Regions from separate parts of the Peribacillus sp. NPDC097295 genome, predicted to be linked through region 3. Evidence: riboswitches for the same ligand, from Rfam matches in the RefSeq annotation. Region 3 holds a riboswitch; each other region holds the start of a gene.
The links. A riboswitch is a leader RNA that binds a small molecule or an ion and turns the genes downstream of it on or off. The one in region 3 is predicted to bind S-adenosylmethionine.

Region 1 (6,947 bases), on a different contig from region 3:
ATAGGTTTTAGTGTTTTAAATCATTCAAACCTTAAACTGACTATTTTTCTCAAATAAGTTCAATGCACCAATTCTGTCAACCGCTTCTTGAAGTCTCTCTTCTGAAGTAAGAAGTCCTACCCTGACATAACCTTCACCAAACTCACCAAAACCATTTCCTGGTGCAACAGCGACATGAGCGTGAGTTAATAAGTGATCCGCAAAGCTCTCAGATGTAAATCCTTTTGGAACCTTAAGCCATGCAAAAAAGGAAGCATCGGGAGAGTTAACTTCCCAGCCAATTGACCGTAATCCTTCAATCAATACATTTCTTCGACTTTCGTACAAGTTCACCAGTTCATTCACACAGTTTTGGGAATTCAATAAGGCACATTCCGCCGCTTCTTGTATGGCGGGAAAAAGGCTGACATAAAGATGATCCTGAAATAATTCAATCGCTTCAATGATACTTTCATTGCCAACAGCAAAGCCGACTCTCCACCCCGCCATATTATAGGTTTTAGATAGAGTATAGATTTCTACTCCGACTTCTTTCGCTCCTTCTACCTGGAGGAAACTTACCGGTTTTTTTCCATCAAACCCAATTGCACCGTATGCAAAATCATGAACCACACAGATCGAGTGTTCTTTGGCCCTTCTCACGGTTTCTTCAAAAAACTCTTCTGTTGCCGAAGCACCAGTAGGATTATTCGGATAATTCAAAAACATCATTTTGGCTTTTTCAAAGATTTCATTATCTATTTCCCTGTAATTGGGGAGAAAATCATTTTCTTGCGTCAAAGGCATAATTTCCGTTTTAGCCTGTGCTAAGGTCACTCCTGATAAATAATCGGGATAGCCAGGATCAGGCACTAAAATTGTATCGCCTGGATTCAGCAAGCACTGCGGTAATTCCACCAGGCCAGCCTTTCCACCAAATAGAATCGCCACTTCCGCTTTAGCGTCTAGCTTGACGCCATATTCACGTTCGTAAAAGAGAGCCGCAGCTTCTTTTAAATATTGATGGCCGCGGAAAGGAGAATATTTGTGATTCATGCTATTTTCTGCCGCTGTCTGCAGTTTTTGCACAATATGACCAGGAGTCGGTTGATCTGGATTTCCCTGACCAAGGTTAATGACATCATGTCCTTGCGCCGTTATTTTATTTACTTTCTCAACTAAAGAAGCAAAAAATTGCTTGGGAAGCTCCTGAAGCAGTCTGGATTTTTCGAATTGTACCATTTTTACACCTTCTCTGAAATTTCTTGAAATTATAGTCACAAATGATATATGGTTATCATAATCTTGTAAAGTTCTTTTTTACATATGGGGGAATAAAATGATGAAATGGAAAATTTCCTGTCTACAAATGGATATTGCCTATGGTCAGCCAGATATTAATTATCAGGTGGCAGAACAATGGATTGAAAAAGCCTCACAATCTAAGCCCGATATCGTCATGTTGCCGGAGCTATGGACAACTGGCTATGACTTAACTAGATTAGAAGAAATCGCAGACGAAGAAGCGGAACGAACCATTACCTTCCTAAAAAACCTTGCAAAAAAACACCGCATTCACCTTGTTGGTGGTTCGATTGCCAAAAAAACCACGGAAGGTATCTATAACACCATGCTAATCATCGATAAGGACGGGAATCTCCTAAAAGACTACGATAAGCTCCACCTGTTTCAATTGATGGATGAACACCATTACTTACAACCTGGTGAAAGAGATGGCTTATTTACCCTTGATGAAAAAGTTTGTGCAGGATTCATTTGTTATGATATCCGTTTCCCGGAATGGCAGCGGGCCCATACGGTACGCGGTGCGGAGATTTTATTCATATCAGCTGAGTGGCCAAAAACGAGACTCAGTCATTGGAGGTCACTGTTAATCAGTAGGGCAATCGAAAATCAAGCCTTCGTTGTCGCTGTGAATCGATCTGGATCCGATCCCAATAATGTATTTGCCGGACATTCCATGATCATTGATCCATGGGGAGATATCATTTGCGAAGCAGGAGAAGAAAAGGAAATACTACTGGGCACCCTTGATTTGGTCAAAGTGACAGAGGCAAGGAGTAAAATCCCCGTATTTGAAGACCGTCGTCCTGAATATTATTAATTTTACGTTGACAAACTATTTAAAATATTGATATCATTCTATCGAAGATTAATATTTCTGAAAATAAAAACAATACTCTTATCAAGAGCAGGCTGAGGGATAAAGGCCCTATGAAGCCCAGCAACCGACTGTAATTCCATTGTGAAATGGGGCGGAAATTCCGCCGGATTCAAATCCACAGGGCACGGTGCTAATTCCACCAGAAAAGATTACTTTCTGGGAGATGAGAGGTCCGAAGATAAAACTTCTGCCTCTTTCTATATGAAAGAGGCTTTTTACATTATATTCAAAGAACTGGAGGGAACGAAATGACTCAACCATCGAATTTCAAACTTTTGACCAACGAAACGGCAATCGCCCTGACAAAAAAACTTGGCCTAATCCATACAAATGACTCACTCCAATGTAATGAAATCGGTGATGGAAATTTGAATTATGTTTTTCACGTTACCAATCCCGACACCAATAAAGGAGTCATCATCAAACAAGCAGTTCCTTATGCAAAGGTCCTTGGCGAAAGCTGGCCATTGACTTTAAAAAGAGCCGCAATCGAAGCTAATGCACTCATCCAATTTGGAAGCTATTGTCCTGAATTTGTCCCAAAGGTCTATTATTCTGATGAACAGCTTGCCATCACCATCATGGAAGATCTATCACATTTGAAAATTGCCCGGACTGGATTAATCGATGGCAATCATTTCCCATTATTATCTAAACATATCGGTGAATTTGTCGCTAAGACCGCCTTTTATACGTCAGATTTTCATCTGGAACCGTCAGCGAAAAAAGAGGTTGCGCGAAACTTCACGAATCCTGAACTCTGTAAAATTACTGAGGTCTTCATTTTTACCGATCCTTTTTTTGAGGAGCATCCAGGTGAGTTCGAGCTTGAGTTAAAGGTGGCTGCCCAGACCATCTGGAATGATGCTGAACTGATACTTGAAGTAGCTAAGTTAAAACAGTGTTTTGAATCCGAACAGGAAGCCCTCCTTCATGGCGACTTACATACAGGAAGTATTTTTGCAAGCGATATAGAAACAAAGGTGATTGACCCTGAATTCGCTTTTTATGGTCCTGTTGGATTTGACCTTGGCCAATACATTGCGAATCTTCTCTTCCAAGCCATTACACGCCCCGCTGCTGAAAAGGAAGAAATCTTTACATATCTTCAGGAATTTTTGGATACGTTTGAAGAAACATATACGGCTCTTTGGAATTCGGATAACAAAAGCCCGTACAGTAAGGTTGATGGTTATCTTTCTTATGTACTTACCAAATTCAAAAGTGATGCATATGGCTTTGCTGGCTGTGAACTGATCCGGAGAACCATCGGTTTATCTCATGTTGCTGATTTAAATGGCATCGAGAATAAAGAAACTAGAATTGCAGCTAAAACGGCCACCTTGAAAGTCGGTGCCTATTTAATCAAGAATCGAAAAGAACTGAATATTCCAACAGTAAATGAAATCGTAAAGCAGTATACACTAGCTTCATATTCAACATTATAAGGAGAAATACATATGACAACTACAATACCATTACCCCTTTCCGTCCAATGGAAAGATACCCATATTACCTTGTTGAATCAACAGGCCTTACCTTCAAAAACAGAATTCATTGAACTTTATACGGTTAAAGATGTTTATGACAGCATCTTAACCTTGAAAGTCCGCGGTGCCCCGGCCATCGGTATCACTGCAGCATATGGCGTAGCTCTTGGTGCGACCCAAGAAAATACTACGGAATTATGGCAATTCAAACAAAATGTCATGAAGCATATTACGAAACTTGCTTCTTCAAGACCTACAGCGGTCAACCTTTTTTGGGCACTAAAAAGAATGGAGAAAACTCTACAAGCAGCCAAAAGCATACCGGCAGCCAAAAGTGCCCTTGTTTCAGAGGCAAAAACGATCTTTACAGAGGATGAAGAGATGTGCCGAAAAATAGGTGAATACGGGCTATCCTTATTCAACGAAGGTGACTCTATCTTAACCCATTGTAATGCCGGGGGCATTGCCACGGCACGGTACGGAACAGCGCTTGCACCCTTTCATCTAGCCAGGGAGAGGTCCTTGCCCATAAAGGTTTATGCCTGTGAAACCAGGCCTGTCCTGCAAGGGGCGCGGCTTACCGCATGGGAACTCATGCAGGCAGGTGTCGATGTTACTTTAATCTCAGATAATATGGCTGCTCATACCATTTTGCAGAAAAAAATTGGAGCCATCATCGTCGGCGCTGACCGTATAGCGGCAAACGGTGATACTGCCAATAAGATTGGAACATTAGGTTTAGCAATTTTAGCTAAACATTATGATATCCCCTTCTATGTAGCCGCACCATCGAGCACGTTCGATTCATCTCTTGAATCGGGAAACTCCATCCCTATCGAAGAACGAAATGGGGATGAAATCACTTCCATACAAGGAGTCAGGATTGCTCCTGAAAATGTAAAGACATTCAATCCTGCCTTTGATGTCACACCGAATTCACTTATAACAAGCATCATTACCGAAAACGGAATCATAACACCCGATTACAGGAACAATATCCCTCTATTTGTTAAGTGAATCTATTTATAAACTGATATATCAAAACAGACTTATTAACGAAGTCTGTTTTATTTTTTTATATTTATTCTGCCGAGGTTCTTTTTGGTAGATATTAATACGGTTCGTTCCCATAACGAAAAAATGGCCTATCAGCGAAAACTGCTGACAGGCCATTGTAAAACAGATTATTTAATTTCCTTTTTTAAAACTTCCACCGCTTTTTTCACTTGAGTATCATTTTCAAGGATTTTATCCCTGATAACTTCCATCAATTTAACGGTTGTGTCGTCTTTAATGACACCTGTCTCTTTGATTTTATGATCGCTTTGGAATTCTTTGACCGCTAATTTTGTATCTTCATCAAAGTAATTATCCACTTTTCCTGGTTTATAACCCGCTTCTTTCAACATTTTTTCAGCAGCTTCCACTTCACTCGATGAATCAGACACTTTCAACGCTTTATCCGGCGAGATATATGGAAGAGTAGCATATTCAGGAAGTTTCACTTTGATATCTGGCTGTATTCCTTTTTTATGAATCCAATTACCTTCTGGAGTCAACCATTTTTGTGCAGTATATTTAAAATTGGAACCATCCTCAAAGTCTTCGGCTTTTTGTACAGTACCTTTCCCAAATGACTTTGTTCCTATTAACTGAATATCCGCCGATTCACTTACAGCAGCAGCAACGATTTCAGATGCACTGGCACTGCCATCATCGATCAACACGACCACAGGTAATTTCATTTCTCCATTATTTTGCGATTTATAAACTTCTTTTTTTCCATTTCGATTCTCGACCTGAAGAATTACTTCTCCATTCGGGATAAATAAGTTTGCCATTGCTATGGCTTGGTCAAGCAATCCACCCGGGTTGCCACGCAAGTCCAATATAAGGCCTTTCATTTCTTTTTTATTCATATCTTCCAGAGCTTTATTTAACTCTTCAACCGTATGCTCAGAAAAACTTGTAACCTGGACTTTGGCGATTCCACTCTCAAGCATTTCCGAATAAACCGTTTCAATCGGAATTGTATCACGCTTAATGGATAAGGAAATCGGTCCCTTTTCACCGACTCTTGAGATAGAAAGCTCTACCTTCGTTCCCTTTTTACCTCTAATTTTCAAAACAGCTTCCGATGAGCTTAAACCCTCAAGGTTTTTGCCATTGACACTAAGTATGATGTCATTAGGCCTGACCCCTGCTTCTTCTGCCGGTGATCCTTTAATTGGGGAGACCACCATGATTTGTCCATCTTTTTCTTGAATCTCGGCACCGATCCCTTCAAAGGAAGATGAGATACTCTCATGAAAGCTTGATGCTTCCTTTTCATCCATATAAGAGGAATAAGGATCATCCAACGATTCAATCATCCCATTTATTGCTCCGTCCACCAGTGTGTTCTCATCGATTTCTTGATAGTAGTCATCTTTTATCTTATCGTATGTAGAATACAGCTTTTCAAATTCAGAATGATTATTCGGTGCTAGTGACTCTACTTTTTCATCTCCAAAGGTCAACGCAATAGTTGTAATTCCTGCGGTTAAAAATATGAGTAAGAAAACTCCCATAATAAATGTAAACTTCTTTATTTTCACATATTTCCCTTCATCTTTGGGCTGTTGTCGATTTTCTTCTTCCACTGAAGCTTCACCACTTTCATTCTTCATGACAATATAAATTAATACAACCTATTTTAACAGCTTTCTTGCCATTCGAAAAACTTTAGTTATCAAATTTTATGTAATCGTTCGCTTTATTCCTTTAATTCAATAAAATATCATGATGGACTTTCCACACTTTTATTCTATGTAAGTGCAAAAAATACGGACACCAAGGATTAAGTAAAAAACTAAATAACTATCTTAGTCTCATTTAATCCTGGTCACCCGTAAATAATTAAAGCTTATAATCACTCTTTAATGGCTGCTTCTAATGATACTTCAATCATTTCGTTAAATGTTGTTTGGCGCTCCTCGGAAGTGGTTTCCTCACCTGTTAATAGATGATCGGAAATCGTTAAAACGGATAGGGCTTTACGACCAAACTTAGCAGCGAGTGTATATAATGCAGCCGATTCCATTTCTATAGCTAGGATTTGGTACTTCGCCCATTTTTCCAATTCACTATTATCATTATAAAATTGATCTGCCGTAAACACGTTACCGACCTTTAATTGCAAGCCTTTCATCAGTCCTGCATCATATGCGTTTTTAAGCAAATCAAAATCCGCTGTAGGAGCATAATCAACGCCACCGAATGTCATCCGATTCATTTGTGAATCTGTTGAAGCA
Region 2 (6,947 bases), on a different contig from region 3:
GCCTAGTATAGTACATACGGTTTGCACTCTGGCTTTCCATTTATTGTGCTGCAATGCTTTTTTTTGTTTTTTAGCATTTATATCGATGCCCTTCTTTTCTTCCGTTTTACTTTCTTTAAGAAATTGTTGGTACTCTTCCATTTTTTCTAATTCTTTTTCGACTTCTACCAATTCGGGACCTGATAGTTTCCCCTTATTATACGCTTCCAACTTCCTTTTAAAATCTTCACTCACTTTTTCCACCCTCCTGCGTCTTTACTTGAGCTGTTTCCTTATAGGATAATCCTTGAAAAAAATAAAATATTTACAATTGGAGAACAAAATAATTATACGCTTACAAGTAATACAAATATAGGATCTTTGGGAGGTATTTATTAGTTATACAGTCACTATAACGCCACTTTACCCGGGATCGTTAAATAGCTACTCGTTTGTTTTTGTTTATTGCTTTGGATGTTTGCACAAAATAAAGTAAGCACACATCCAACGTGTTGTTAAAGATGTCAATAAAGGAAAGGTGTTTAAATAATGTGAGAAAGTCCGATATCCTGATGATTTTATCATTTGTAGTAGCGGTTGGAATGATTGTGAAAGCTTTTATACTGGATGAAGAAGTTAAAGTGTTTTTACTCGTTTTCTTTGCAGTCGGTTTAGGTTTAGCCTTGCTTCGTTTGTTCGTTAATGGTGCGATTAAAAAGATGAAAGGAAAGGATTGGAAGGTAAAAGTATTGTTTTTTGCTGTTTTGCTAGGCTTCGGGTTACCCTTTCAATCTTGGTTCAGAAAGGAAGTTTTATTTAGCATGGATCGAGCATACTTAGTAAGCAGCATTATCATTATGATATTAGGTGTCCTATTCATGACCACGTTCTTCGGCTATATGATGAGGAAAATGAACGCAAAGAAATTAACGGTATAAAGGGGCTCTATTCGCCGCATAATGATATCGGTCTTTATTCATTGGTCCGGTTCCTCATCAGTTCATTCAATTTTTCAGAACCAATCAACATCGCAATTACATAAGCCAAAGCAAAGTAAGGAAATATGCCAATAGATGTGTACGAGGCAATTAGTCCTAGCATGGGAGGTAAAAAGGTAGTGCCTGTGTACGCTACAGCCATTTGGTAGCCGATGATGGATTGTGAATGTGTTTTACCAAATCTGACAGGGGTTTCGTGAATCATGCATGGATAAATAGGGGCTAAGCCCAGTCCTACTATCGTAAAGCCGGCAAGTGACATCGGAACCGGCAAGGGAAGGATGAGGAGCATCGCCCCAATAAGTGCCGTGATCTGTCCAATACGAATCAGCAGCTGATGGTTGCTGACCTTCAAGAGGATGAACCCGGTAACAAGTCGCCCTAGCATAATCCCTGTATAGAAAAAAGATACTCCTTGGGCAGCCATGACTGCAGACATTCCTTTGCTATTCACAAGGTAGCTGCTACCCCAAAGCCCTAGTGTGGATTCGACGCCGCAATAGAAAAAGAACGTGAACAACACATACTTGACCCCTCTTATTTTAAGCGGCTTCACTCCGTAAGCCCGTTCAGGTTCATCCGGGTTCAATGTATGCCAATCTTCGGTTTTCGATTTTTGGGAAACGATAGCCCATAACGGAAGAGCCAATACTAATAAAAATGCCAAGCTGAATTGAATGTAAGCAATGGACACATAACCAGCTCTCCACGAGCCTTGATTTACCATATAATAAGACATCATGATGGGACCTATGCTTGCCCCGACTCCCCAAAAACAATGTAGCCAGTGCATATGGTGGGCCTTGTAATGCAACGCTACATAGTTATTCAAGGAGGCATCGATTGCTCCTGCTCCCAGACCCAACGGTATCGCACAGATAACAAGCCAGGCTAGGGAGGTTGAATAGCCAATGCCTAATAAGGCCAACGCCGTCAAGGTAACACTGATCCACGTGACCTTCCCCGGCCCCAGTTTATCATTTAGCCAACCGCTGGCTAAACTTGAGAGTATGGTTCCCGCAGCAATGATCATATAAAGTAACCCAGCAGTCTCCAAAGGCTGAGCAAAATCGGTCTGCATGACCGGCCAGGCCGCACCCAACAAGGAATCTGGAAGCCCCAGGCTTATGAAAGCCAAGTAAATCATAATCAATAAAAGCATGGCCAAGAGTGCCACCTCCGTTCTCTATGTATGATGACTTGTAAACACTGTATGGTTGGACTACCTTTCACTTCTCTCTACTACATATATTCAAATGTACGGAAAAATAAAAAGGCTCATTCATAAAAAGGAGTTTTACGAATGAGTCTCTTTTAAGGTTTATTCTATTGTCTCAACCTTATTCCTGAACAAGGATTACTTCATCATGACCACATTTTGGACATTTCATGATATGCGGGCATTGTCCCTTTTGAAGGGATTCGGGAAAGCCGTCATTTTTTTTCAATGTATCGATATCCATATAAGCACTGTAATCGTCGGCATAATCCATGAATTTCCCTTGATCTTCAAGGTCACTGCTGCATTTCGGGCATTCCAAATGCATTTTTCTAAGACCATTGCATAGCGGGCATAAAGACATGGCATTTCCTCCTGTTCTATATCTATTCTAAGTATTGGTATATTCTTTCATTTTAACACATTAAAACGCCCTTCCACATGCAAGGAAGGGCGAAAAATCTCTTATTTATTGACCATGTTAGCAGGATCCACCCATGCTTTGAATTCATCTTCCGTCAAGAATTCAAGTTTCAACGCCGCTTCTTTTAAAGTGGAGTTGTCGTTGAATGCAGTTTTTGCGATTTTAGCCGCTTTTTCATAGCCGATATGCGGGTTCAATGCTGTTACGAGCATAAGAGAACGCTCCACATTTTCTTTGATTTGAACTTCATTCGCCGTAATTCCCACTGCACAGTGATCGTTGAAGGAATGAATACCATCCGTCAATAATTTCACCGTTTGCAGGAAGTTGTAAATGATGACCGGTTTGAAAACGTTCAACTCGAAGTTTCCTTGGCTTGCTGCAAAACCGATTGTTGCATCGTTGCCGACAACTTGTGTAGCGATCATTGTTATGGCTTCACATTGTGTCGGGTTCACTTTCCCTGGCATGATGGAGCTACCTGGCTCGTTTTCAGGGATGGCGATCTCACCGATTCCGCTTCTTGGGCCACTCGCTAGCCATCTAACATCATTGGCAATCTTCATTAAATCAGCAGCCAACGCTTTAAGAGCACCATGTGCATAAACAATTTCGTTATGGCTTGTTAAAGCATGGAATTTATTATCCGATGTGACAAATGAATGCCCTGTATCGGCTGCAATTTGTTTAGCCGAAAGTGCCGGGAATTCTTTTTTCGTATTGATTCCAGTCCCTACAGCCGTACCACCCAATGCCAAGTTCAATAATTTTTGGCTGCTCTCTTCGATCATCTCCAAATCTTTATCAAGCATAGCTCTCCAACCGGAAATTTCTTGACCTAGAGTTAGTGGTGTCGCATCTTGAAGATGGGTACGGCCAATTTTCACAACATCCCAGAATTCTTTTTCCTTGGCTGCGAATGTATCACGTAGCACTTTAATCGCCGGTACTAATTTTTCAGCCACTTCCATGTAAGCTGCGATATGCATGGCTGTTGGGAATGTATCATTAGAGCTTTGTGCTTTGTTCACATCATCATTCGGGTGAAGCATTTCAGTTTCACCGTTTTCTTTCAACCATTCGTTCCCTTTGTTAGCGACCACTTCATTCACGTTCATATTACTTTGCGTACCGCTCCCGGTTTGCCAGACCACTAGTGGGAAATGTTCATCAAGCGTACCTTCAAGAATTTCACCACAAATCTTCACGATGGCATCCTTTTTCACTTCGGAAAGATCGCCCAATTCAAAGTTTACTTTAGCTGCCGCTTGTTTTACGTAAGCAAACGCATGAACTAATTCAATCGGCATTTTTTCATAACCAATCTTGAAGTTGTTACGGCTTCTTTCTGTTTGTGCACCCCAATACTTATCGGCAGGAACTTTCACTTCACCCATCGTATCTCGTTCGATTCTGTATTCCATGTCTTCTCCCCCTATGTTCGCACTATCCATTAAGAAACGGTTATGTATATGCAATGAATAATGACTTTTTATATGAATCCCCTCTATATTGTACAAATTTTATTATTTTAAAGCAAAAAAAACAGAACAAATCCGACCTTTTTCTTCAGAAAAATCACTTTAATCAGAATCCCTCCCTCTAATTCTAGATAAAAATCATTCATCTTCTATTTCCTGCAACGATAATGAATGCCCTTGACATAATTTTATATATATAGTAAATTCAAAAGAAATTGAATAATCTAAACTCTTATCGAGAGAGGTAGAGGGAATGGCCCTATGACACCTCAGCAACCTTCATTTGTTTCCAGCCAATGAAAAGGTGCTAATTCCACAAGTTTGTGTAACTTGGAAGATAAGAAGAATGACTCTATCCTACTTATTCAAGTCTTCTTCTTAAAGAAGACTTTTTTTATTTTATTTAAATAAAAGGAGACGTGAAAATTATGTACAAAACAGAAACCTATCTTGCTCAGCTTGGGAACCGCAGTGAAACGGCTACGGGAACGGTCAATCCACCCGTTTACTTCTCGACGGCTTTCCGCCATGAGGGAATTGGTCAATCAACAGGTTTTGATTACACGCGAACAGGAAACCCGACACGTCAGCTTTTGGAGCAATCGATCGCCAAACTTGAACATGGCGATCAAGGATATGCATGTAGCTCGGGAATGGCTGCCATTGCGACCATCCTTTCCTTATTTAAATCAGGGGATGCGTGGATCAGTAGCGAAGATTTATACGGCGGTACATATCGTTTATTAGAGCATGGCTTTAAAAAATGGGGGCTACAATGCGAATATGTCAATACATGTTGCATAGAGGATATCGAAAAAGCGATCACCTCTCAAACAAAGGCCATCTTCATTGAAACTCCCACAAATCCTCTTATGCAACAAACAGACATCGCCGCTGTTTCCGCTCTTGCCAAACAATACAATTTACTTTTGATTGTTGACAACACTTTCTACACACCGATTATCCAACAGCCCCTCTTGCTTGGTGCCGACATCGTGATTCACAGCGCAACAAAATATCTTGGCGGCCATAATGATGTGTTGGCCGGTTTGATTGTGGCAAAAGGTGCTGAATTATGTGAGTCCCTTGCCTTCCACCATAATGGAATGGGCGCAGTATTGAGTCCGTTTGATTCCTGGCTGTTGATGCGCGGGATGAAAACCTTGGCACTAAGAATGGAGCGTCACGAAAAGAATGCCAAGATCATGGTCGATTATTTAATGGAACATGAATGTGTAACGGATGTTCTCTATCCAGGTCGTGGCGGCATGATTTCATTCCGGGTCAATGATGAGGCAGTGGTCAACCCATTTCTACAGTCCCTTTCATTGATTTCATTTGCCGAGAGCCTTGGAGGCGTCGAAAGCTTCATCACGTATCCGGCGACACAGACACATGCCGATATGCCTCTTGAAGTCAGAACGGCAAATGGAGTCTGCAATCGACTCCTTCGATTCTCTGTCGGCATCGAGGACAGCGGAGATTTAATCGAAGACCTGCAGCAGGCATTTTCTCAAGTAAAAAAGGAGGCAATACGATGACAAATCAAGAATTCAGTTTTGAAACCAAATTACTACACAACCAACATAAATTCGATCCAACGACAGGCGGGGTGAGTGTTCCGATCCAACATGCTTCCACGTTTCATCAAACGGACATTGATCAATTCGGCAAATACGATTACAGCCGGAGCGGGAACCCGACGCGAGAAGCACTGGAAGACATCATTGCGGAACTGGAAGAAGGCACGCGCGGATTTGCTTTTTCATCCGGGATGGCTGCCATTTCAACGGCTTTCCTCCTGCTCTCTGCCGGTGACCATATCGTCATCTCTGAAGATGTATACGGGGGCACATTCCGAATGGTAACAACCGTGCTGACCCGTTTCAACATCGAGCATACCTTCGTGGATATGACGGATCTTGAGAGTGTAAAAGCAGCCATCCAGCCAAATACGCGAGCACTCTATATCGAAACGCCTTCCAATCCTTTACTTAAGGTGACCGACATTAAAGCCGTATGTGATATCGCCAAAAGCATAGGTGCTTGGAGCTTTGTTGACAATACGTTCTTGACGCCCGCCCTGCAAAAACCGCTAAACCTCGGTGCAGATGTGGTCCTGCACAGTGCGACGAAATTTTTGTCTGGACATAGTGATGTCGTAGCAGGTCTTGCCGTCGTAAAGGATCCGGAACTCGCCGATAGACTTGGGTCCCTCCAAAACTCTTTCGGAGCGGTGCTTGGCGTCCAGGATGCCTGGCTTGTGATGAGAGGCCTGAAAACCTTATCAGTTCGGATGGAACACTCCCAAAAAGGGGCCGAGAAGATTGCGGAATACTTAAAACAGCATCAGTTAGTGTCAAAGGTCTATTATCCAGGTCTTGCCGACCATCCACAACACAGCATCCAGGAAAATCAAGCAACTGGTGCGGGGGCTGTTTTATCATTCGAATTGGAAAGCGAAGAAACCTTCCGCTCGTTCGTGAACCATGTCGAGCTTCCCGTTTTTGCCGTAAGCCTTGGGGCAGTCGAATCGATTTTATCTTACCCGGCCAAAATGTCCCATGCGGCCATGCCTGTTGCTGAAAGGGAAAAACGTGGCATTACGAACAGCTTGTTGCGCCTGTCCGTCGGTCTGGAAAATCCGGATGATTTGATCAAGGACTTTGATTTAGCCCTAAAGAAAAGTGCAGAAAGACAGACTGTTACTACAAAATAGGAGAACGGGTCTAGGAAATTTTCATCATGGTTACATATGAGGATAGGAGAAAAAGGGATGCATATTCGTCAAACAAATGATTTTGAATTAGTTGCCAAATTGAATAAAACCGTTCACGATTTACATG
Region 3 (6,947 bases):
GTTTTGCTTACGGCGCAGTTCCTTAGATAAAGACGATTCATGCCAAGTTACATTGCTACTTTTACTCATTAAGATCCTCCTTTAATTGTTTACTACATTTAGTTATATACCTCATTCTTTTTAAGCCCTTCTATTAACACTTCGATTACTTCTTTGCGGCTGAATGTGGCTGGCGGGATTTCTCCGTTTCGCAGCATTTCCCTAACTTTCGTACCTGAAAGGATAACATGATCTTCTTTGCCATGTGGACATGTCTTTGCAGAAGCCATATTTCCACATGTTTTACAATAGAAGCTATGTTCAAAGAATAACAATGTAATCCCTAACTCATCAGCAGTAAAATTACTGAAGATTTTTTGTGCATCATACGTTCCATAATAATCGCCGACTCCAGCATGGTCACGACCGACAATAAAGTGAGTGCATCCGTAGTTTTTACGAACCATAGCATGGAATATCGCTTCCCTGGGTCCTGCATAACGCATCGCAGCAGGGAATACTGCGAGTGAGACACGCTCTTTAGGATAATACTTTTCAAGTAATACTTTATAGCTATCCATCCGAACGTCAGCAGGGATGTCATCGGATTTGGTGGCACCAACCAATGGATTTAAGAATAATCCGTCTACTATCTCCAGTGCTGTCTTTTGAATATATTCATGTGCACGGTGAACAGGATTTCTAGTTTGGAATCCAACGACCGTTTTCCAACCTTTATCTTCAAATGCCTTACGTGTCTCAATCGGATCTAAATAATGATCCTCGAATAATGGACGCTCGATTCGTTTGACAAGTTTGATTTCCCCACCCACATAAACATTGCCACGGTTATATAGGTTTTTTACACCTGGATGGTTCTCATCATCCGTTTGATAGACCAGAGTTGCTTCCAATTGCTTATCAGGAATGAAGATATCGGAAATCATCAAGACTCCATAAATTTGTCCTTCGTGGGTCAACTTTACTTTTTCCCCTATAGTAAGGGCATTTGCGATATCATCAGCTAGAGGTAATGTAATAGGAATGCTCCAGACATGTTCGCTGCTAAGGCGCATGTCCTTTACCACTGAATGATAGTCCTCTTTCGTAAAGAATCCTTCGATGGGACTGTAGGCACCCGTCCCGATAAGTTCCAAGTCACTTAGGGCAATTTCATCTATCTCCACTGATTTTTCAATATTAGACAAATCATAGTCTGGTTCAAAACGGTTGATTAATGTTCCTCCGTGCGGCAAGCTATTAGTCACGTTAATTTCCCCCTGATAATTTTTTAAGATAAATGTAATCCACATTCCGTTTTTTGCGCACCTTGCCAACGTCCTGAACGAAGATCCTCGGCATTGATAGCAGGTGCAGTGCATGTCTTACAACCAATACTTGGGTACCCATTATCATGAAGCACATTATATGGTAAGCCGTTTTTATGTGCATACCGCCAGACATCTTTCCATGTCCAATGTATGAGCGGGCAAATTTTTATCGATTTGAATTTATTATCTTTATTTATATATTCGGTCAATGCCCTTGTTTCTGATTGTTCCCTACGAAGTCCAGAAAGCCAGGCGGTCGCCGTTGAAAGTACTTCTGTGAGAGGCGTAATTTTGCGGATGTTACAGCATTTATTCGAATCATGGACCCATAACTCATCACCGAATTCAGCGGCTTGTTCTTCTAATGTCAATTCCGGTTTCTTCAATTCGATGGACAGCTGTGGATAACGCTTTTTTACTTGTTCGATTAATTGGTATGTTTCTGTAAAATGAACATCAGTATCTAAAAAAACGATTTTGGCTGCAGGATTGACCTTTGCCAGCAGGTCTGTCAAAACAATTCCTTCAATACCAAAACTACAAGCATAAATGAGCTTATCAGCATACTCGGAATTTGCCCATTCGAGTACTTCTAGAGCTCCTTTTGTCTCACTGTCTTCTGGAAATGAAGGTAGTACAGCTGTATCGATGGTTTCATAGTTTAATAGTTCTGCCAATTCTATACCCCCTCTAACAAATTACCTTATGATCCATCAGGTATCTGTTATAACCCATGACACATCATTGTATTATAATATAAGAAAAAAAGCAGTTTTAACCAATAATACCTTATATATCAGTTAAAACCGCCTCTAGTTTTTCTAGTCAGCAGTCACTTTATTTAATTCTCATTTTTTCGTTTCTTTCCATCTGAATAACCTTACCATCCTGAACGATAAGTGTTATCGAACCATATTTCATCGTTTTCAGCATTTCTTGCAGCCGTTCAAATATTTCCCCCAGCTGATTTTCTTTTTCCAAGCCCATTCCTCCTTTAAGAAAACTCGTCGACTGACTTGTCGCAAAGATGATCAGCTTGTTAAATGAATTTTCCTAAATTTTATACGATCAATATTACAGTCATAACAGTTAAATTTATTTTTCATAATAAGAAAAGTCCTTCCAAAATGGAAAGATTAAAAGGTAAACTTATTTACCTTATCTTCCAAAATGATGACATTTTGTTGGAGTTGGCACCTTATATACACCTTGCAGGTTGCTGAACTTAAAAGGGTAAAAACCATCCATCACTCTGGATAAGTTTTATTATTTTAAATATTAACATATATCAAATCATTGTCAATGGAGTTTTCATATAAATTAACTTGGTTTAATATTTTGGATGAACTGCTATTATTATACACAAATCATTCCCATTTGCTACATTATTCCTTACGTTAATTATATAGGCTTATTTATTCCAAAACAGGATTGAAATAAATAAGCCTATAGTCATCTATGGATAACAAAAACGAAAATTACAGCTGTACTTAGTATTTCTCCATTACATTCTTTTTTGAATGGCTTCTATGAATTCCTTTACTTGGCTTTGTGTACGATTCAGCAATTCTCCATCCCTAATGGGGCTTAACGGATTCTGCTTATCAACTTCCTTATCCACAAAGTATAACCCCTGCATCGGTTCACCCTTCAAAATTGAAATTAATGGTTTCAGAGCATAATCTATCGCTAATAAATGCCTGTTGCTTCCTCCAATCATAATGGGTAACACTGGCTTATCTTTAAAGGCACCTTCGGGAAATAGATCGATTAAAGCTTTCAACACGCCTGTATACGATGCCTTATAGACTGGTGAACCAATAATGATACCGTTAGCTCGCTTAATCTTTTCTGACACCATTAAAATATCTTCACTGTCATAGCGGCCTTGGAATAAATCGGTTGCTGAAAACTCCGTAATAGAATAATAATCAGTGGTAAATCCCTCTTTTCCCACTAATGTCTCGATATATTTCAGTAAGATATCTGTCCTTGAAGGTATAGCAGGACTGCCTGACAAAATTACAATTTCGCTCATTTTTTATTCCTCCTTATATCTATCCAGAAAAAACTCATGGTCCCAGGAATGCGATATATATACTTGAGGTATGATTCCTTTCCAGTTATGAAATCCTTATTTAATTATCTTAATAATCAGAAAAAAGTCAAATGAATTGGTTGGCCTTTATATTTAATTGAAATTCTTTTAATCCATTATAAAAAAAACTGCCCTATTAGGACAGCTCAGTGTAACCCACCTCAACTTAATACACGGGATTTTTAACCATATCAATAAAGTGTTGCATAAACCGATTATCACCTGCTAGTTCTGGATGAAATGCACTGACAAGGACATGTTCTTGCCTAGCTGCGACGATGTTCTCGTCATACCTTGCTAATACTTCCACATTTTTACCCACCCTTACTGCAAGGGGCGCTCTGATAAAGATCCCCTTAAAAGGATCTTCCATCCCTTTTACAAGTAGTGGTGCTTCAAAACTTTCCCGTTGCCGACCGAATCCATTCCTTTTCACGGAAATATCCATCAACCCAAGATGAGGTGCTTCCAAACTAACCAATTCCTTTGCAACTAATACCATGCCGGCACAAGTGCCAAAAATCGGTTTCTTTTGTTCATAAAATGCTGTAATGGAGTCCATGAAACCGTAATGATCCATCAGTTTTCCCATTGTGGTACTTTCCCCACCCGGAATGATTAAGCCGTCAATATCCCCTAACTGCTCTGGCTTCTTTACAAGAACCGCGTGTTCACCGACTGACCTGATTTGGATCATGTGTTCATCGACAGCCCCCTGTAAACCTAAAACTCCTATGGTTATCATGTTACCACCCACGCTCCTGCATTCTCTCAGCTGGGGCTAACTTAGAAATATCTATTCCTTTCATGGCGCTTCCCAATTCTTTTGACAGTTTTCCTATCAATTCATAATCGGTAAAATATGTAGTTGCTTGTACGATGGCCGCTGCGAATTTTTCGGGATTCTCTGATTTGAAAATACCTGAACCGACAAATACACCATCTGCTCCAAGTTCCATCATCAGTGCGGCATCAGCCGGAGTCGCGATGCCACCTGCGGCGAAGTTGACTACAGGCAATTTACCAGTCCTCCTGATTTCTTTAAGAACATCATAAGGAGCACCAATATTTTTTGCTTCAGTCATTAATTCATCCTCACTCATCATACTCACTTTTCGAATTTGCGACTGAACTTTCCTCATATGCCGGACAGCTTCGACAATATTCCCAGTTCCAGGTTCCCCCTTAGTTCGAAGCATGGAAGCCCCTTCTCCGATACGTCGGCTAGCTTCACCTAAATCGCGGCAACCACATACAAAAGGTACCGTATAATCGCTTTTCAATATATGGTATTCATCATCGGCCGGAGTCAGTACTTCACTTTCATCGATATAATCCACCCCCATCGATTCTAAAATCCTTGCTTCAACTATATGGCCAATTCTTGCTTTAGCCATGACAGGTATGGATACGGCATCCAAAACCTCCTCAACGATTCTCGGATCGGCCATCCTTGCCACTCCTCCTGCTGCACGAATATCGGATGGTACCCTCTCAAGGGCCATAACAGCGACAGCTCCTGCTGCTTCGGCAATTCTTGCTTGCTCTGCATTCACGACATCCATAATGACTCCACCCTTTTGCATTTGTGCCATTCCTCTTTTAACAGTGTCGGTTCCTACTAACTTTTCCATTGTTCTTCCCCCTTATATTTGCATTTTTTTGATTTGTTTATTAGTATAAGAAAGAATTGACCACATTGAAAGTATCAGTTTTTCAAAAAACTATAGGGTCAGAAGTCAATCACGAATAAAGGCGGAAGAAAATGAATATGCTAGCATGCAACTTAAATCGCATGGGCGAAGAACCATTATATGAACAGTTATATTTACATATAAAAAAAGAAGTCATCGAAGGACGGCTTCCCTTTGGTACAAAGCTCCCTTCAAAAAGAAAATTGGCGGAGTTTCTCCAAATCAGTCAAAACACAGTCGAAGCCGCTTATGAACAGTTATCTGCTGAAGGCTATGTTGAGGTCATCGCAAGAAAAGGATATTACATTCAAACATCAGAGGATTTAGAATATACACAACCGTTGAATGTTCCTGAAACAAAGACAGTTAATAACGTCATGGATTTCCTGTATCATTTTCACCCCAGCCAGATTGACACAGAAAATTTCCCGTTTGAAAAATGGCGTAAATATATAAAAAACAATATAGACAAATCTCATCAAGAGCTTCTTTTACTTGGAGATCCGCAAGGGGAGTATGAGTTACGGTGCGAAATAGCACACTACCTGTACCACTCACGCGGTGTCCAATGTGCGCCGGATCAAATCATCATAGGCGCTGGTCTGGAGATTTTACTGCAACAACTAATTCTTCTTTTTGATAAAAAAACTGTTTATGGCGTTGAGGATCCTGGATACCATTTAATATTACGGATTTTGAAAAGCTATCCAAATGATGTGTATCCTTTGGATGTAGACGAAGAAGGCGTGAGGGTCGACCCGATTGAGCAATCCAATATTGATGTCCTTTATGCAACCCCCTCACATCATTTCCCATATGGCACCGTTTTGTCAGTTAACCGGCGAACACGATTGTTAAACTGGGCACAAGGGGCAGAAAACCGTTATATCATCGAAGACGATTATGATAGTGAATTCCGTTATAGCGGTAAAACGATCCCGTCTCTACAAAGTTTGGATGCAGGAGATAAAGTGATTTATTTAGGATCATTTTCCAAATCATTGATTCCGTCTATCCGGATAAGCTATATGGTCTTGCCTCCTCCATTACTAGAGAGACATAAAAACGAATTATCTTTTTACCATTCAACTGTCTCCCGTATCGACCAGCATGCATTGACGCAGTTCATGAGAGAAGGAGATTTTGAAAAACATTTGAACCGAATGAGAAAAGTTTATCGTCGAAAATTGGAAAAGGTCATTGATCTGTTTAAACCTTATCATCGGCAGATTTCCATTATTGGTGAACGATCAGGACTTCACATCGTTCTCATCGTAAAAAACGGAATGAAAGAAGAGAAGCTTATCCAAAGAGCTTCAGATGCCCATCTTAAAATTTACGGATTGTCCTCCTATAGTATTCAAAACAAGGACGATAATCCCCCCAAAATCATTCTTGGTTTTGCAGGAATTCCTGAGACAAAATTGGAAAACGCAATTCATTCTTTGCTGCACTCTTGGGGTTTCTGAATCAAAAAAGAAGTTCAGTAAGATTCTGAACTTCTTTTTTGATTCTACATCTAAGATAAGTATGTATCCATCATTTCTTTCGGAACCATACTTCCCCCTGTAGCCCACACGATGTGCGTTGCTTGATTCAGCTTCCCTGTCAGTTCTTCCTCTCGAATATATCTTTCTCCCTCTTCGCTTCGGAACATCTGGACCGGTCCATATACACCTGCCAGTGCAGAAGGCTCCAGGTAATAATTTTCAGTTTGGGCCAACTTTCGAAGTAACTCAAACAATTTTCCATCTTCAATCGTGTAACTTCCACTCAACATGGATGTCATCATTTCCGATACTAACTTGGAGGGCCTTCCGACTGCGAGTCCATCCGCTTCTGTTT

Region 1: linked by a shared signal. The riboswitch ahead of mtnK (S-methyl-5-thioribose kinase) and the one ahead of ACIQXN_RS18800 (YezD family protein) in region 3 are both predicted to bind S-adenosylmethionine.
Region 2: linked by a shared signal. The riboswitch ahead of ACIQXN_RS07300 (methionine biosynthesis PLP-dependent protein) and the one ahead of ACIQXN_RS18800 (YezD family protein) in region 3 are both predicted to bind S-adenosylmethionine.

What each region holds. Positions count from the first base shown of each region.
Region 1 covers NZ_JBIWCW010000004.1:22,808-29,754, forward strand. Annotated here, with positions in the region: gene ACIQXN_RS08675 (pyridoxal phosphate-dependent aminotransferase) at 25-1,221, opposite strand; gene ACIQXN_RS08680 (carbon-nitrogen family hydrolase) at 1,322-2,104, shown strand; SAM riboswitch class I at 2,180-2,334, shown strand; gene mtnK (S-methyl-5-thioribose kinase) at 2,413-3,612, shown strand; gene mtnA (S-methyl-5-thioribose-1-phosphate isomerase) at 3,625-4,671, shown strand; gene ACIQXN_RS08695 (lmo1851 family serine protease) at 4,839-6,296, opposite strand; gene deoD (purine-nucleoside phosphorylase) at 6,566-6,947, opposite strand, start outside.
Region 2 covers NZ_JBIWCW010000003.1:202,810-209,756, reverse strand. Annotated here, with positions in the region: gene ACIQXN_RS07325 (anti-sigma factor) at 1-234, opposite strand, end outside; gene ACIQXN_RS07320 (MFS transporter permease) at 531-917, shown strand; gene ACIQXN_RS07315 (MFS transporter) at 952-2,145, opposite strand; gene ACIQXN_RS07310 (hypothetical protein) at 2,318-2,560, opposite strand; gene fumC (class II fumarate hydratase) at 2,662-4,044, opposite strand; SAM riboswitch class I at 4,331-4,445, shown strand; gene ACIQXN_RS07300 (methionine biosynthesis PLP-dependent protein) at 4,530-5,642, shown strand; gene metC (cystathionine beta-lyase) at 5,639-6,820, shown strand; gene ACIQXN_RS07290 (hypothetical protein) at 6,878-6,947, shown strand, end outside.
Region 3 covers NZ_JBIWCW010000018.1:28,599-35,545, forward strand. Annotated here, with positions in the region: gene cysC (adenylyl-sulfate kinase) at 1-69, opposite strand, end outside; gene sat (sulfate adenylyltransferase) at 99-1,247, opposite strand; gene ACIQXN_RS18795 (phosphoadenylyl-sulfate reductase) at 1,271-1,987, opposite strand; gene ACIQXN_RS18800 (YezD family protein) at 2,148-2,264, opposite strand; SAM riboswitch class I at 2,466-2,573, opposite strand; gene ssuE (NADPH-dependent FMN reductase) at 2,815-3,348, opposite strand; gene pdxT (pyridoxal 5'-phosphate synthase glutaminase subunit PdxT) at 3,575-4,153, opposite strand; gene pdxS (pyridoxal 5'-phosphate synthase lyase subunit PdxS) at 4,155-5,042, opposite strand; gene pdxR (MocR-like pyridoxine biosynthesis transcription factor PdxR) at 5,174-6,571, shown strand; gene ACIQXN_RS18825 (D-serine ammonia-lyase) at 6,622-6,947, opposite strand, start outside.